2 regions of the Leuconostoc mesenteroides subsp. mesenteroides ATCC 8293 genome follow, and region 1 is predicted to be linked to the other one. Evidence: predicted binding sites of a transcription regulator. Region 1 holds the regulator's gene; the other holds the start of a gene.
What was found. The regulator Rex, encoded in region 1, represses fermentation and respiration genes when NADH is low (regulators of the CRP and FNR family bind a similar motif). The targets are predictions, from matches to a motif close to TTGTGAANTANTTCACAA.
Positions count from the first base shown of each region.

Region 2: adhE (bifunctional acetaldehyde-CoA/alcohol dehydrogenase) is a predicted target of Rex. The motif match lies at 5,023-5,040, and genes of this name have one in related genera.

Region 1 covers NC_008531.1:1,740,222-1,748,327, reverse strand. The annotation lists gene tsaB (tRNA (adenosine(37)-N6)-threonylcarbamoyltransferase complex dimerization subunit type 1 TsaB) at 1-346, shown strand, start outside; gene rimI (ribosomal protein S18-alanine N-acetyltransferase) at 330-887, shown strand; gene rimI (ribosomal protein S18-alanine N-acetyltransferase) at 865-1,275, shown strand; gene tsaD (tRNA (adenosine(37)-N6)-threonylcarbamoyltransferase complex transferase subunit TsaD) at 1,268-2,284, shown strand; gene LEUM_RS08650 (redox-sensing transcriptional repressor Rex) at 2,382-3,032, shown strand; gene LEUM_RS08645 (lipid II:glycine glycyltransferase FemX) at 3,039-4,076, shown strand; gene LEUM_RS08640 (HAD-IIB family hydrolase) at 4,143-4,961, shown strand; gene LEUM_RS08635 (FUSC family protein) at 4,971-5,453, opposite strand; gene LEUM_RS08630 (nitroreductase family protein) at 5,546-6,289, shown strand; gene LEUM_RS08625 (type I phosphomannose isomerase catalytic subunit) at 6,324-7,283, shown strand; gene LEUM_RS08620 (mannose/fructose/sorbose PTS transporter subunit IIA) at 7,536-8,106, shown strand, end outside.
Region 2 covers NC_008531.1:122,211-130,316, forward strand. The annotation lists gene LEUM_RS00665 (peptide chain release factor 3) at 1-1,007, shown strand, start outside; gene LEUM_RS00670 (hypothetical protein) at 1,097-1,639, shown strand; THF riboswitch at 1,757-1,889, shown strand; gene LEUM_RS00675 (folate family ECF transporter S component) at 1,926-2,483, shown strand; gene thiD (bifunctional hydroxymethylpyrimidine kinase/phosphomethylpyrimidine kinase) at 2,522-3,349, shown strand; gene LEUM_RS00685 (DUF6198 family protein) at 3,366-4,049, opposite strand; gene LEUM_RS00690 ((S)-acetoin forming diacetyl reductase) at 4,176-4,952, shown strand; gene adhE (bifunctional acetaldehyde-CoA/alcohol dehydrogenase) at 5,179-7,881, shown strand; gene rlmD (23S rRNA (uracil(1939)-C(5))-methyltransferase RlmD) at 7,914-8,106, opposite strand, start outside.

The DNA of each region.
Region 1 (8,106 bases):
TGGTGTATATCAAAATGGTGTGAGTATATTTACTGAATCTCATCAGCCAATTACAAATTTATTTGCTTTTTTGGAAGCAAAGGACGAACCAATTACTTTTCTGGGTGACACCTCAGAATTTAGCGATGAAATGCAAACGCTTTTTGGTGAGCGCGCAAAAATTTTGTCACCAGAAGAGAGTTTACCGGATGGGGTGGGTATTGTAACACTTGGATTGCAAGAAACACCTACAGAGAATATTCAGGATTTTAATCCAAATTATCTACGCAAAACGCAAGCAGAGCTGAACTGGATTGCTGCTCATCCTGGTGAGGATAAACCAGAAAACTATGTTTTTGAAATTTAGAAAATCAAAGCATTTATTAAATAGTTTGCCAAAATATACCGAAAAAGTCGTTGATGTCCAAGGGACAACATTTTTATTAAGGCGAGCTACGATGTCAGACATCGATATGCTAATAAAAATTGAAGAAGCAGTTTATAATGGTTCAGCACCATGGCTTTTACGTGATTTTGTGAGTGAACTGTCACGTCCGCATGTCCGACTGTATTTAGTCATTGAACGGCGTGGTCAAATTGTTGGTTTTGCTGGTGCTGCTTTGCGCACTGACATTCATGACATGCACATTACTAATATAGCTGTCCTACCGGTATGGCAAAATAGCGGCTTGGGCACGATACTCATGCAAGAGTTAAAATTGTTTACTAAAAAAACAGGTATGTCATCAATGACTCTGGAGGCCAGAGTGTCCAACCTGGGCGCACTGGCATTGTACGAACGACTGGGCTATAAGCAAACAGGTATTAAGAAAGGATATTACCTCGATAATCGCGAAGATGCGGTATCGATGGCATTACACTTTGATGATTCGACGAGCAACAACTGAAGATATTGACTTGATATGGCATATAGCCGATGCTGCTTTTGGATCATCCCCTTGGCCCAAAAGCGTTTTTGAACATGATTTAGCTAGTCCCAGGACAGCTTATTTTATCGGGGATGGTGGCTTTGTTGGTGTCACGACAATACTTGATGAAGCTGAAATTGTTAGTGTTGCAGTACATCCTGATTATCAAAAACAAGGTGTGGCACAGAACATTTTTAAACATATTTTTAATATGAAGCAAGTCACTCGATTTTTGCTTGAAGTATCTGCACAAAATGGTGGCGCCCAAGCATTATATAGAAAGCTGGGATTTACAGAGTATTATCGTCGTGAAAAATATTATAGAAATGGTGATGATGCAATTATGATGGAGAAAAAAATTGACTAAAATAATTTCCTTTGAATCAAGTGCGGATGAAACAAGTGTCGCCATTGTTGAAGACGGTCACATTGTGCTAAGCAACAGTGTGGCTACCCAAATTAATTCACATCAACGCTTTGGTGGTATTGTTCCTGAAGTGGCCAGTAGACATCATATTGAATGGATTACTCGGGTACTAAATGATGCTTTAAACACGGCTCATGTAGAACCCAAAGCGCTTGATGCGGTTGCTGTGACATATGGGCCGGGACTAGTCGGCTCTTTATTAGTTGGTTTAATGGGGGCGAAAACATTTGCTCTGGCGCATGGTTTACCAGTTATTCCAGTTAATCACTTAGCAGGTCATATTGCGGCGGCAAATTTTAACAAGCCAATTAAATATCCAGCGATGGCATTAATGGTTTCTGGTGGACATACTGAACTTGTATTGATGCGTGAAGAAAACCAATTTGAAGTCATTGGCGAAACACGTGATGATGCAGCTGGAGAAAGCTTTGATAAAGTTGGGCGGCTATTAAATTTGCCGTATCCTGCTGGGAAGACAATTGATGAGATGGCTCATAGAGGCCAACCAACCATTAAATTTCCAACTGCCATGGCACATGAAGATAACTATGATTTTAGTTTTTCTGGTTTGAAGAGTGCGGTAATTAATTATGTGCATCACGCCAATCAAAAAGAGGAAACAATCAATCAGAATGATTTGGCGACTAGCTTTCAAAATGCTGTTGTTGATGCATTAATTGGTCGAACAAAACGAGCATTAGAAAATTTTCCTGTTAAAAGTTTTGTATTAGCTGGTGGTGTCGCCGCAAATTCTCAATTACGTGAAGAATTGACTATGCTATTAAACGATTTTCCAAAGACAGAATTTATCCCTGTTCCGATGCAGTATACAGGGGATAATGCAGCAATGATTGGTGCTGCGGGTTATTGGAATTACAAGAAAAATATTTTTGCTGATTTAGATTTAAACACGGATCCGGGATTGGATTTTGAATTGTTACAATCCTGACATCATTGTGAAAACATCACTATCTTTTGGTAAAACCTTTTTATATATGGTATACTAGTTATGCAAAAGTTCACAAGTTTAATTAATGGAGATAATTATGACTCAACAACCTAAAATACCGCGTGCAACTGCTAAGCGGCTACCTATATATTTTCGTTATCTAACATTTTTACATGATGCTGGCAAGGAACGGATTTCTTCCTCAGAGTTGAGTGAAGCTATTAAGTTCGATGCGGCAACAATTCGTCGAGATTTTTCATATTTTGGTGCGCTAGGTAAGCGTGGCTACGGTTATGATGTCAAAGCGCTTTTAGATTTTTTCGCCAATGTATTGGACCAAGACAGCTTAATTAATGTGGCTTTAATCGGTGCTGGTAATCTTGGACAAGCTTTATTAAACTTTAATTTCCATCAATCATCAAATATGCGTATTGCAGCAGCATTTGATGCAGACGAAAAGCGTACAGGCACAATTTTGTCAGGTGTGCCAATTTATTCAATGGAAGAGTTACAAGAGCAAATAACAGCACAACGTATCAATATTGCCATTCTAACGGTTCCACAAGGTGTTGCACAAGAAATTACCAACCAGTTAGTCGAAACGGGTGTCAAAGGTATTTTGAACTTTACACCAGTACGTGTGACTGTTCCAACTGGTGTTCGTGTGCAAAACGTTGACTTAACAAATGAATTACAGACGTTAGTTTATTTCATCGAAAACTACGGCTCAATTACGACAGGACTATAATTTCACATGACTATTTTAAATTTAGATGATTCCAAAAAAGTAACTGATTATCAGCAATTCGTTCGTGAAAATCCCCGTGGACAAGTAACACAAGATCCATTGTGGGGAGAGTTGAAATCTAACTGGGGACACATTTATGTTTACCACGAAACTGACGGAAAAATTGATGCCGCTATGTCCGTTTTAACCGTCGAAGCAGTACCAGGAAAACTATTAGCTTATGTTGGCCGAGGGCCAGTAGCTGATGTTGAGGACATTGACTTGATTAAGTCAATGATTAATGAAGCATTGACGGCTTTGCCAGATAATGTATTTTTGGTACGTATGGATCCTGAGGTGTCATATTCTGATGCATTAAATCAAAAGTATCTTGATGCTGGATTTAAAACAAGAAATAAACAAGTTAAGCATATGCATGGGAACATTCAACCACGTAAGAATGTTGTTTTGTACTATGATGGTCGCGGTGAAGGGGCTAAGCCCATTACAAATGAAGATGAGTTAATGCTTCATTTTAAGCCGAAAGTCAGAAATGATATTCGTCGTGCTTTTCGTGACGGGGTTACTGTTACAAGTGGTGATGGTGAAGAAGACATTCGCGCATTGTTTGATACATATGTGTCGATGGCGAAGAGCCATGGCATTACCCATCGACCAATTGACTATTTCTTACGAATGCAAAAATTATGGGCTGGTACGGGATTATTCCGTGTTTATCTAGCGCATTATGAAGATCAAGTTATTGCCAGTGGCCTTGGATTCTCTTATGGCGATGAGATTTGGTACATGTACGCTGGTTCATACCGTGAATTTGGAAAGCATAATGCGCCTGCTGCTATCCAATACGAAATGCTCAAATGGGGACTTGAATTAGGCAAAGTTGAGTACGATTTTGGTGGCATTGGTGAATTTGATAATTCAGATGGATTGTACAAATTTAAGCATGAATTTGCTTACCATGATCCCCATGCTGAGTACATTGGTGAACTAGATTGGGTAATTGATGAATCTGGTTATCAAGAATATCTTAAACAATTTGAATGAAATTAGCGCTTAACGGCGCTTTTTTGGTACAATTGAAAGATAGTATTTACGAGTAGGAGACAAGTAATGTCAATTAAATTAATTGCGTCGGACATGGATGGCACGTTTTTAACGGCAAATGATGAATATAGTCAAGCTAGATTTGAACGCGTTTTATCAATTATGGAGACACGCGATATGCGTTTTGTTGCGGCTTCAGGGCGTCAAGTTAAAAATCTACAACAATTGTTTGCCCCAACAATTAATAATGGCTTTGAAATGGATTTTGTTGGTTCCAATGGTGCAGTTGTATCAACATTTGAACAACAATTGTATTCAGTACATTTGTCAGCTAATCAATTAGAAAAGGTCATTGACTGGAATGCTAAAAATCCGGAGTCAGCGGAAAACATTATTATCATGACAGGTGATAAAGGAACATATGTGTCTAACCATGCGACAGGTCAAGTCGCGGAAATGGTTTTTCAATTTTATCCCAACGTCAAGCAAGTTGAAAAATTAATGCAAGTTGATGATCACATTTTGGGTATTACTTTTGTGTGGCCAAATAATGAAGTGCATCAACATGTGTCTGCGCTGAGAAATATTTTTGGCAACGAATTGCATGCAACTGGGTCAGGATTTGGCTCTGTTGATGTTTTAGGAAAAGGTGTGGATAAGGCAGCCGGACTACAAGTTTTGCAAGATTACTACAATGTTTTAGATAGTGAAGTAATGGTGTTTGGCGATAATGGCAATGATTTAGAGATGCTGACTAAATACGAAAATGGGTTCGTGATGCCTAATGCGGAGCCGTTTATGCAACAAAGAGTAACTAAAAAAGCCGTCGATGTGAACACAAACGATGGCGTTTTGAAGACAATTGAGCAATATTTAGGTATTTAAAAAAGCGGCTCACGTCGCTTTTTTTGGTGACCAGAATCGGTTAATCGCGATTGCTATGACCACACCGATGAAAGTATCAATGATACGATCAATGACATAAACTATGGTTGCACCAGCTGGAATGTTTAATGAAATCATTAATAAGGCAGCCATGGCCCCAATAACACCACTATTGTAGTTGAAGCCATCTAATAAAACAATTACAACAATAACAAGTAGAGGTAAAAGAATCATGGAAACCCAGGCAGCTTGATGTGTTTGTTGGTGAACAATGAAATAAAATAGCGCAAAAGCACCACCGACTGTGTTAGAAATCAACCGTACTTTGGCAAAGTTGAGCGTTTTATCCCAACTTTCTCGCAGTGCAAAAACTGCCGCTAAACACGCAACAAAAGGCGGACGATTAAAAAAATAAAATGACGTGATGATTAGCATAACGGCTAGAGCAGTCTTTAATGTACGTAATCCTAATCGAAACTTCCCGAATTGCATAAATTTCTCCAATTAATATTTTATTATTTTATCATAATTTTATGGTACTATCTAGTTATGAATATTATTTGGTTTCATGAAAGGATTTTACTATGTCTAACCCAACCTTAGATGTGCTTAATCAACATATGTCCATACGTTCCTTTACAGATGAAATGGTCTCTGATCAACAGGTTTCAGAAATTATTCGTGCGGCAACTGCTGGGCCTAATATGAATAATTACCAACCAGTAACTTTTATAGAAATTACATCACAAGATATAAAAGCTGATATTACCACTAAGGTAGGCATGAAATATATTGAAACTGCGGCAAGATACTTTGTTGTAACAGTTGACTACAATAAAGATTTAATAGGCTTAAACAATGAGCAGCGCCGCCAGGCAGAAGAGAACATACAGAGCTATGCATTACTTGAAGGTGGTATTGTGAGTGCCGGCATTGCTCTTGGACGGGCTCAAGTCGCTGCTGAATCGCTGGGATTAGGTAGTGTGACCATGGCTGGTGCATTAGGGGCCTTTGAAATTTACGAAGAGCATCTCAACTTGCCACGCTATGTGAAAGCAGTGATGGGCTTTTCAATTGGTCATCCGGCGGATAATCCTGGTATTAAGCCAAAACTTGGTGAAAGCGGATTTTTGATGAAAGATCGCTATAATCAAGTACAGCTAGAAGAGTCAGTTTCCGCGTATAATAAAGTGATGGTTGAATATTATGCGAATCGAGGTATTGAACGTTCTTGGACAGAAAACAATGCCCGAATGTTAACTCGTGAACGAAAAACAACACCATTATTGACGCAGTATGCTAAAGATAAAGGATTTAACCTAAAATAAAATTTTTTTGAATAAAAATGAAAGCGATTACATTATGACAATATTACATTTACAAGCAGAGTTACATGAAAAGATGTGGGGTGGAAACGCCTTGGAAGACTTTAATTATAAAATCCCGAGTGATCACACTGGGGAGGCTTGGACAATTGCTGCCCATAGCAATGGACAATCTACTGTAATTAACGGGAAATTAGCAGGTCAAGGATTGAGTCGAGTTTGGCAAGATCATCCAGAATTGTTTGGTGGTCATGGACGTGATGAAGCATTTCCACTATTAGTGAAAATTTTGGATGCCCATGAAAATCTATCAATTCAGGTTCATCCGAATGATAAACAGTCTCACGAAAAATTTGGCAAAACAGAAAGTTGGTATATTTTAGATGCAAAGCCAGGTTCTAAAATATATTATGGTCATCATGCGAAAACACGAGATGAACTTAAAAAGATGGTTGATCAAAAAGAATGGGACAAGTTATTACGCACAATTCCAGTGCAGAAGGGAGATTTCTTTTATGTCGCTTCTGGTACATTTCACGCTTTAGGGGCCGGTATTATTGCTCTTGAGATACAACAGAGTTCTGACACAACTTATCGATTCTACGACTTTGATCGAATTGATGCCGCCACAAAAGAAAAGCGTCCGCTTCAAATTGAAGAGGCCTTAGCAGTCACTACTGTACCTCATGTAGATCCTACCTTAATTCAAGATACCACGATTGTTGACCAAACTGTCATTGAACGTTTGGTAGTAGCAACAAAATTTACCATAGATAAGTTGTTGGTTCGCGGTCCATCATTGTTTGAACTAACTCACCATTATGAACTGTTTACGGTGATCGAAGGGTCCGGTTTTATTGATGCCGATCAAATCAAAAAAGGTGATAGTTTTATAGTTTTGAGTGATGCAAAAAACTACCGATTAAATGGTGATATGACGCTCATACGCAGTTTTGTCACACCTACAACAACAAATAAAGACGTATTTGTGAGATGAATTTAGAAAATGTCGCTAGATTGTAAGTTATTATTTCATTAGTTTTCATCACAATTTACCTTTTGAAAAACTATTTTATGAAAAGAAAATACAAGGTATGTAAGAAAAAGTGAAAGCTTGTACTTTTTGGTAAACTAGGATTATAATTAAATATGTAAACGGTAACAAAAAACTTACTTGAAAGCGTTTACAAAACTGTTTTGTTCCGTTATAATCATATAGTAAGTATTTTAATGAGAAGGAGATAACCGGATGGTTAATCTAATTATTGCCAGTCATGGAGACTTTGCTAAAGGCATACTGATGTCAGGTTCAATGATTTTCGGTGAACAAGAAAATGTTGAAGTTGTTACATTTTTGCCTAACGAAGGGCCAGACGATTTAGATAAGCATTACCAGGAGGCATTGGCGAAGTTTAATAATGATGATCAAATCCTATTTTTAGTTGATTTGTGGGGAGGATCACCATTTAACCGCGCTAGTTTAATTCAGAAGCAAAATCCAGAAAAAATGGCTATCATTGCAGGGTTGAATTTACCAATGTTAATTGAAGCCTATGCTGGCCGTTTGAGCCAAGATACAGCCGCTGGATTGGCTACGTATTTGGTTCCAGTTGCTAAGGATGGTGTGAAGTCAGTTCCAGAAGCCAAAGAAGAAACGGAAGCTAAAACCTCCGAAAAAATTGTTGGCTTAAAAGAAGGACACATCAATATTAAGCTAGCCCGTTTGGACACACGTTTACTTCATGGGCAAGTGGCCACGGCTTGGACACCTGATTCAAAAGCAAATCGTATTATTGTTGTTTCAGATGCGGTGGCCAAGG
Region 2 (8,106 bases), 420 kb from region 1:
GGCCAGTCGGCTCCGGCCAGGTTCTGCAAGGCATTTATGATTTGCAGGCTGACCAACTTGTGCCCTTTAAGAATGCCACAATTCATTCCGAGATCGTCGATGAGGCGATGGATGAAATTGAATTGTTACGTGATGCGGGTAATCCATTTGATGAGGATAAAATCGCTCATGGGCAATTAACACAAGTATTCTTTGGCTCAGCGTTGGTTAATTTTGGTGTAACAGAATTCTTGCGTGAATATTTGACGTATGCACCAGCCCCAGCAGCGATGACGACAGTTGATGACAAAAAAATTAATCCAGAAGACGCACAGTTCAGTGGTTTTGTATTTAAGATACAGGCCAACATGGATCCCAGACATCGAGACCGTATTGCATTTGTGCGGATCGTGAGTGGGGAGTTTAATCGCGGTATGGATGTGTTATTACAACGGAATGGCAAGAAATTAAAGCTCTCGAACGTGACACAATTTATGGCCGAAGAACGTGAAAATGTCCAGACAGCAGTTCCTGGTGATATTATTGGTGTCTATGATACGGGGAATTTCCAAATAGGTGATACAATCTACTCTGGAAAGAAAGCTGTACAGTTCCCTGATTTGCCAACATTTACACCTGAATTGTTTAACCGTGTGGTTGCCAAGGATGTGATGAAGCAAAAGTCATATCATAAAGGGATTGAACAACTCGTTCAAGAAGGAACAATTCAACTTTATAAATCATGGAACGGCGGCGACTACATTATTGGCGCTGTTGGACAATTGCAGTTTGAAGTGTTCCAGTTCCGTATGGAAAACGAATATAATGTTGAAATTCAATTTGAACCCATTGGTTCCAAAGTTGCTCGCTGGATAAAGCCAGAACAATTAGACGAGAAAATGAGTTCATCACGTAATTTACTAGTAAAAGATCGGTACGATGAACCAGTATTCTTATTCGAGAATAAATTCGCCTTGAATTGGTTCCACGATAAATACCCTGATGTTGAATTAGAAGAAAAAATGTAAAAACACCAAGCATATTGGAACGTCTGTGGACGTTCTTTTTTAATATCGTAATATGTTAGAATATAGTAACAAGAATATTGGAGAAAATCATGTCATATTATACACAACAACTTTTTAATGGCCAACGCGATCGTATTTTGCGTGTTGTTGATTCAGATGATGCTACACAAGCAACTGCTGGTTTTATTCATATTTTTGACGAACGGCGAGCTTTTGACTTTGAATACGCTAAAGAATTAACGAATGGTGAAATCACACAGGAACAGTTTGATGAGGAAGGAGAGTCGGTTAACACATTTAGCGTTAACTTTATGCCCCTAGCGCATGCTGAAGAGGAAGAAATTCCTAATGAATTGTTTGAGGAATGGGCTGGCCTAATTGGCCGTGAATATGCATTGGTTCCCAACTTACATATGAATATGTATCAACAGTCTCTGAAACCTGGAATTGAGGAAATTGATAAGGATCTTTTCGAAGAAAGATTGTTAGAATTAGTTACACGTGTTCTCGGATCTTCTGTTGTTGGATTTGAAGAAAAAGCTTTGACACTTTACCCAAGCTTTTTAGTACAAGAGCAACCTGAACAATCCGAACAAAAAGGGCCATCAACCCAGATAATATTACCAGAATAGTGAATATATGGATTGATGAATAGTATATTTAGCTAATTTAGCGAACGTTTTGTAAGCATTATCGTTAACGTTCGTTTTTTTTTATGGTACAATGTCTGGGTCGATAAGACAAATAAAATCGGGGTAGATTGATGCGCGTTAAGTGCAGCGGAGACGGAATGTGAGCCGCTGACGAAACAAACATTCATTGCTAGCATTTTTTCGTGTTAGCAATGAATGTTTGTGCGGTGCATCAGTCACATTCACCACTATATAAGGTGAACACTCCACTCGGAGGTTCTATAGCATGGAAAATACAACACGAACGTGGGTTTTCCCAAAACTAGATACGCGCCAATTCGTTTTATTGGCGATGTTGATGGCACTTCACATGGTGCTGAGCAGGCTGACAGTCGGCACTAATGTACTTCAAGTAAGCTTTGCATTCGTAACGATGTCTCTGATTGCTAAATGGTATGGTCCATTGTGGTCTATGTTAATTGCGGCAATATTAGACGTTATCGGCGCAACAATTATTAATCCTGGTGCATTCTTTGTGGGATTCACTTTTACAGCAATGATTAGTGCGTTAATTTATTCACTGGCTTATTTCAAGCATGACAAAACAAGCTGGTGGCGAGTAAGTGTTGCTGTGGGGTTGGTATTATTAATTGCTAATATTGGTTTAAATTCCATTTGGTTGGTTATGATGTATCATACAGCACACGATTGGCCTTCATTTTTAGCCTTTATTACACCACGTGTCATTAAGAATTTAATTATGTTTCCCATTCAAGTGGGTATTTCGTATTTTCTTTTAAATAATCAGGTTATTAGTCACACCACAAAAAAGATTTTTAGTTAAACAGCTTCGGCTGTTTTTTTGAAAGCAGAGGTTTTAATATGGTAAATGAATTTCCACAAGTTTTAACAATAGCAGGTTCTGATTCAGATGGATCAGCAGGGATGCAGGCAGACTTGCATACATTTTTCATTAGAAAAACATACGGTATGAGTGTGTTAGTTGCTGCTGTGGCTGGTAACTCATACGGTATTCATGCTGCGGAAACATTACCGCTACACTTTGTTGACAAACAGTTTGAGGTTCTTGCTGACGATTTTAAAGTTCGCGCTAGTAAGACGGGCATGTTATCAGATGCTAGCTTAATTGAAGCAGTGGTAAAAGCTTATAAACAGTTTGACTTTGGTCCTTTAGTAGTTGATCCGGTAATAACAACAAAACATGGTGCTCAATTGTTAGAGGCAGCGGCCTTTGAGGCACTAAAAGAAAAACTTCTACCACTGGCAACAGTTGCAACACCGAACTTTTTTGAGGCACAATTGCTAACTGGACGTACTATTGATAATGAACAGCAACAGACAGCTGCTGCAAAAGATATTCAATCTCTGGGCGTTCAAAATGTTATTGTCAAAGGATGGCATAATCAAGATAACCAAAATGAGGTTGCTGACTATGTTCTTCTCGCGGATGGCTCTGATTTTTGGTTAAGGCACCCGTATTTTGATACTACACACATCAATGGTACTGGGGACACTTTAAGCGCTGCTATTGCTGCTGAAATTGCTAAGGGGAAAGACGTTGCAACGGCTATTCGCATTGCCCACGATGTGACGGCAACAGCGATTGAACATGAAATTGCTGTTGGACATAAGTTTGGACCAATTAATCACTGGGCAGCTCAAGACTATAATAAAAAAGAAGACAAATAGTTTGTCTTCTTTTTTATTATGATGCACCGGTGATATCACCATGAACAAGTCGTTTGAAAATATGACGATCCGCCCAAGCGATATTACGTCCCTGTAAAAGGAAGGACATGACAGTGCCAATACCGAGCGCTACGATTTGATGGCTAATGATGAGACAAATAATCGAAATACCAATTGCAACAGCGAAATTACTCATTTGAGCTTTACTAGCATTGCCACGGAAATAATCAAAGCGTAAGATATTCGTCAGGTCATCTAAGGGGTGAAGAATCCAATTAACACGCTGGTATATGGAAATAGCCACGCCAATTGTCCAAATACCAAACAAGTCAAGAGGAATACGCCACCACCAACTAAGTTGACGAATGCCCAGCGAGACAAAGTAATTGGCGAATACGCCAACTAAAATACTAAACGCCATACCGAAGAAAATATTGCCGAGTAATCGTAACCAATTGATACGCATGGCTAACCACATATTTAAGAATGCCACAGAAACAGCTGTAATAGCTAAAAAGATACTAATTTGCCAGCCAGTGGTGTTAGATAAGTTAGCGGCGCTTGCAGTCCATGGGGCCGAACCCATGGCGCTAGCCACACTTAATCCATTACCAAATGAGTTAATGATTAAAGAGATAAAAAAGAAACTAATTTTTTGTTTATATCCCAGTTGATAAAATTGACCATCTATATAGTACATTGTGTAATTTTTTCCTTAGTTGATTATCTTCTTATTATAGCATTAAGAAAGGTGCTTAAAGATAGTTTACAAAATCACAATTAAGGTATAGAATATATGCATTAGAAAATTGTGAGGAAAAAAACAATGTCAGAAAATAAAGTCGCTTTGGTAACTGGAGCTGGTCAAGGAATTGGACAGGCAATCGCAGAACGATTGTCAAAAGATGGGTTTAAGGTTGCCTTAGTTGGACGTCATATTGAAAAAGTACAAAAAGTAGCTGATGAAATTAATGAAAATGGTGGTGAAGCCATTGCTATTAAGGCTGATGTGGCTAAACGTGATGAAGTTTTTGCAGCCGTCAAAGAAACGAAAGAAAAGTTCAATGGTTTTGATGTGATTGTTAACAATGCGGGTGTTGCGCCTACGACACCAATCATGTCAGTAACGGAAGATGATATGAACTGGACATGGGGCATTAATGTTAATGGTATTGTCTGGGGAACACAAGCTGCGACAGAAGCCTTCAAGGAATTTGGTCATGGTGGCAAAATCATTAATGCAACATCGCAAGCTGGTGTGCAAGGAAATGCTAATTTGACTGCCTATGGATCAACAAAATTTGCCATTCGCGGTATTACACAAACAACAGCTAAAGAGTTAGCAGAATTTGGTATTACAGTAAATGCATTTGCGCCTGGAATTGTGAAAACACCGATGATGGAAGATATTGCTCATGAAGTAAGCGTGAACGCTGGTAAAGACGACGAATGGGGAATGGCACAATTTTCAGAAGGAATCACCTTAGGACGACTAAGTGAACCGGAAGATATAGCAAATGTGGTTTCCTTCTTGTCTAGCTCAGATTCAAACTATGTGACAGGCCAAACATTAATTGTTGATGGTGGTATGGTATTTAGTTAAATTCAATATATAACTTTAAATGCATCTCAATTTCTTTAATTGGGGTTTTTTTTTGTGCACTAATCTAAATATGTGATTTATTATACAATATATATATTATTATGTTAGCGCTAACAAAAGCTTTTAAATAAGGGTTTAAGAAACATATTCAAAAAAGGTTGCTTTTTAAAAAAGAATGATATATACTTATATTGTTAATAAATGAGCAAGTAAAGGAGCAAAGATTATGGCAGAAGCAATTGCAAAGAAACCCGCAAAAAGGGTTTTGACCCCTGAAGAAAAAGCGGAATTACAAACACAAGCTGAGAAGATGACTGAGGTATTGATTGAAAAATCACAAAAGGCATTGTCTGAATTTTCAACATTTTCGCAAGAACAAGTTGATAAAATTGTTGCAGCTATGGCCTTGGCAGGTTCTGAGAATTCACTTCTGTTAGCCCATGCTGCTCACGACGAGACTGGACGTGGGGTTGTGGAAGATAAGGATACGAAAAATCGTTTCGCCTCAGAATCAGTTTATAACGCTATTAAGTTTGATAAGACTGTGGGTGTTATTAGTGAAGACAAGATTCAAGGTAAGGTAGAATTAGCAGCCCCACTTGGTATTTTGGCTGGAATCGTCCCAACGACAAATCCAACGTCGACAACTATTTTCAAATCAATGTTGACAGCAAAGACACGTAACACAATTATCTTTGCTTTCCATCCCCAGGCTCAAAAAGCATCGGTTCTTGCTGCAAAAATTGTTTATGATGCTGCTGTTAAAGCAGGCGCACCGGAAAACTTTATCCAATGGATTGAAAAGCCTTCACTTTATGCAACAAGTGCGCTGATACAAAATCCTCACATTGCTTCAATTCTAGCTACTGGTGGGCCATCAATGGTTAATGCAGCTTTGAAGTCAGGAAATCCATCCATGGGTGTCGGTGCTGGAAACGGTGCAGTTTATATTGATGCAACTGTTGACACAGATCGTGCCGTGTCCGATTTGTTGTTATCAAAGCGTTTCGATAATGGCATGATTTGTGCCACAGAAAACTCAGCCGTTATTCAAGCACCAATCTATGACGAAATTTTAACTAAGTTACAAGAACAAGGTGCATACCTTGTTCCTAAGAAAGACTACAAAAAAATTGCTGATTATGTATTTAAGCCTAACGCAGAGGGATTTGGTATTGCTGGTCCTGTTGCTGGTATGTCAGGACGTTGGATTGCTGAGCAAGCAGGCGTAAAGATTCCTGATGGTAAAGATGTACTTTTGTTCGAATTAGATCAGAAGAACATAGGTGAAGCGTTATCTTCTGAAAAGTTATCGCCATTACTTTCAATTTATAAAGTTGAGAAGCGTGAAGAAGCTATTGAGACTGTTCAATCCTTGTTAAACTATCAAGGCGCGGGGCACAACGCAGCAATTCAAATTGGTTCACAAGATGATCCATTCATTAAAGAGTATGCTGACGCTATTGGTGCATCACGTATTTTGGTTAACCAACCTGACTCAATCGGTGGTGTTGGAGATATTTACACAGATGCTATGCGTCCATCGTTGACACTTGGTACCGGATCATGGGGGAAGAATTCATTGTCTCATAACTTATCAACATACGACTTACTTAATATTAAGACCGTGGCTCGCCGCCGTAATCGTCCTCAATGGGTTCGTTTACCTAAGGAAGTTTACTACGAAGCCAATGCCATTACTTACTTACAAGACTTGCCTACTATAAACCGTGCATTTATTGTCGCTGATCCTGGTATGGTTCAGTTCGGATTTGTTGGCAGAGTACTAGGTCAACTTGAGTTACGTCAAGAACAGGTTGAAACAAATATCTATGGTTCAGTTAAGCCTGACCCAACTTTGTCACAAGCTGTTGAAATTGCTCGCCAAATGGCAGACTTCAAACCAGATACAGTTATTTTACTTGGCGGTGGTTCGGCACTTGACGCTGGTAAAATTGGTCGGTTCTTGTACGAATACTCGACACGCCATGAAGGAATTTTAGAAGATGACGAGGCGATTAAAGATCTATTCTTAGAACTACAACAAAAGTTTATGGATATTCGTAAGCGAATCGTTAAGTTTTACCACGCACGTTTGACACAAATGGTTGCGATTCCAACAACTTCAGGTACTGGATCAGAAGTCACACCATTTGCCGTTATTACAGATGATGAAACACATGTAAAGTATCCACTAGCCGATTATGAATTGACACCGGAAGTTGCTATTGTTGATCCAGAATTTGTTATGACCGTACCACAACACACGGTATCTTGGTCAGGATTAGATGCTTTGTCACATGCTTTGGAATCGTATGTCTCAGTGATGGCTTCTGAATTCACACGTCCTTGGGCATTACAAGCTATTAAGTTGATTTTTGATAACTTAACAAATTCATACAATTATGATCCTAAACACCCAACTAAGGAAGGTCAGAATGCACGCACAAAGATGCACTATGCGTCAACATTGGCTGGTATGTCATTTGCGAATGCCTTCTTGGGACTTAACCACTCACTAGCACACAAAACTGGTGGAGAATTCGGACTACCTCACGGTATGGCAATCGCTATTGCAATGCCACATGTGATTAAGTTTAATGCGGTAACAGGAAATGTAAAGCGCACACCATACCCACGTTACGAAACCTATACAGCACAAAAAGATTATGCTGATATTGCACGTTACTTAGGTTTGAAAGGTGAAACAGATGCTGAATTGGTCGATGTATTGATTGCAGAAATCAAGAAGTTGGCTGCATCAGTGGGTGTCAATCAAACACTATCTGGCAACGGTGTTTCAAAGCATGACTTTGATACAAAGTTAGAAAAGATGATTGACTTAGTTTACAATGACCAATGCACGCCGGGAAACCCTCGCCAACCAAGCTTGGCAGAAATTCGTCAATTGTTGAAAGATCAGTTTTAAAAAAAGAGACCTTACAATTAAGTAAGGTCTTTTTATTTTTGACGTTTTGTTAATTTAACAACGCCCTCCCAACGGGCAGTTTGAGGGAACATGTCAATACTTTGAATGTAATCAACTTGGTAGGCTTTTGATAAATCAACCAAATCACGAGCCAAAGTTGAGGCGTTACATGAAATGTACACAAACTTTTCAGGTTGTGTGCGCAAAATTTCTCGACGCAGTGCA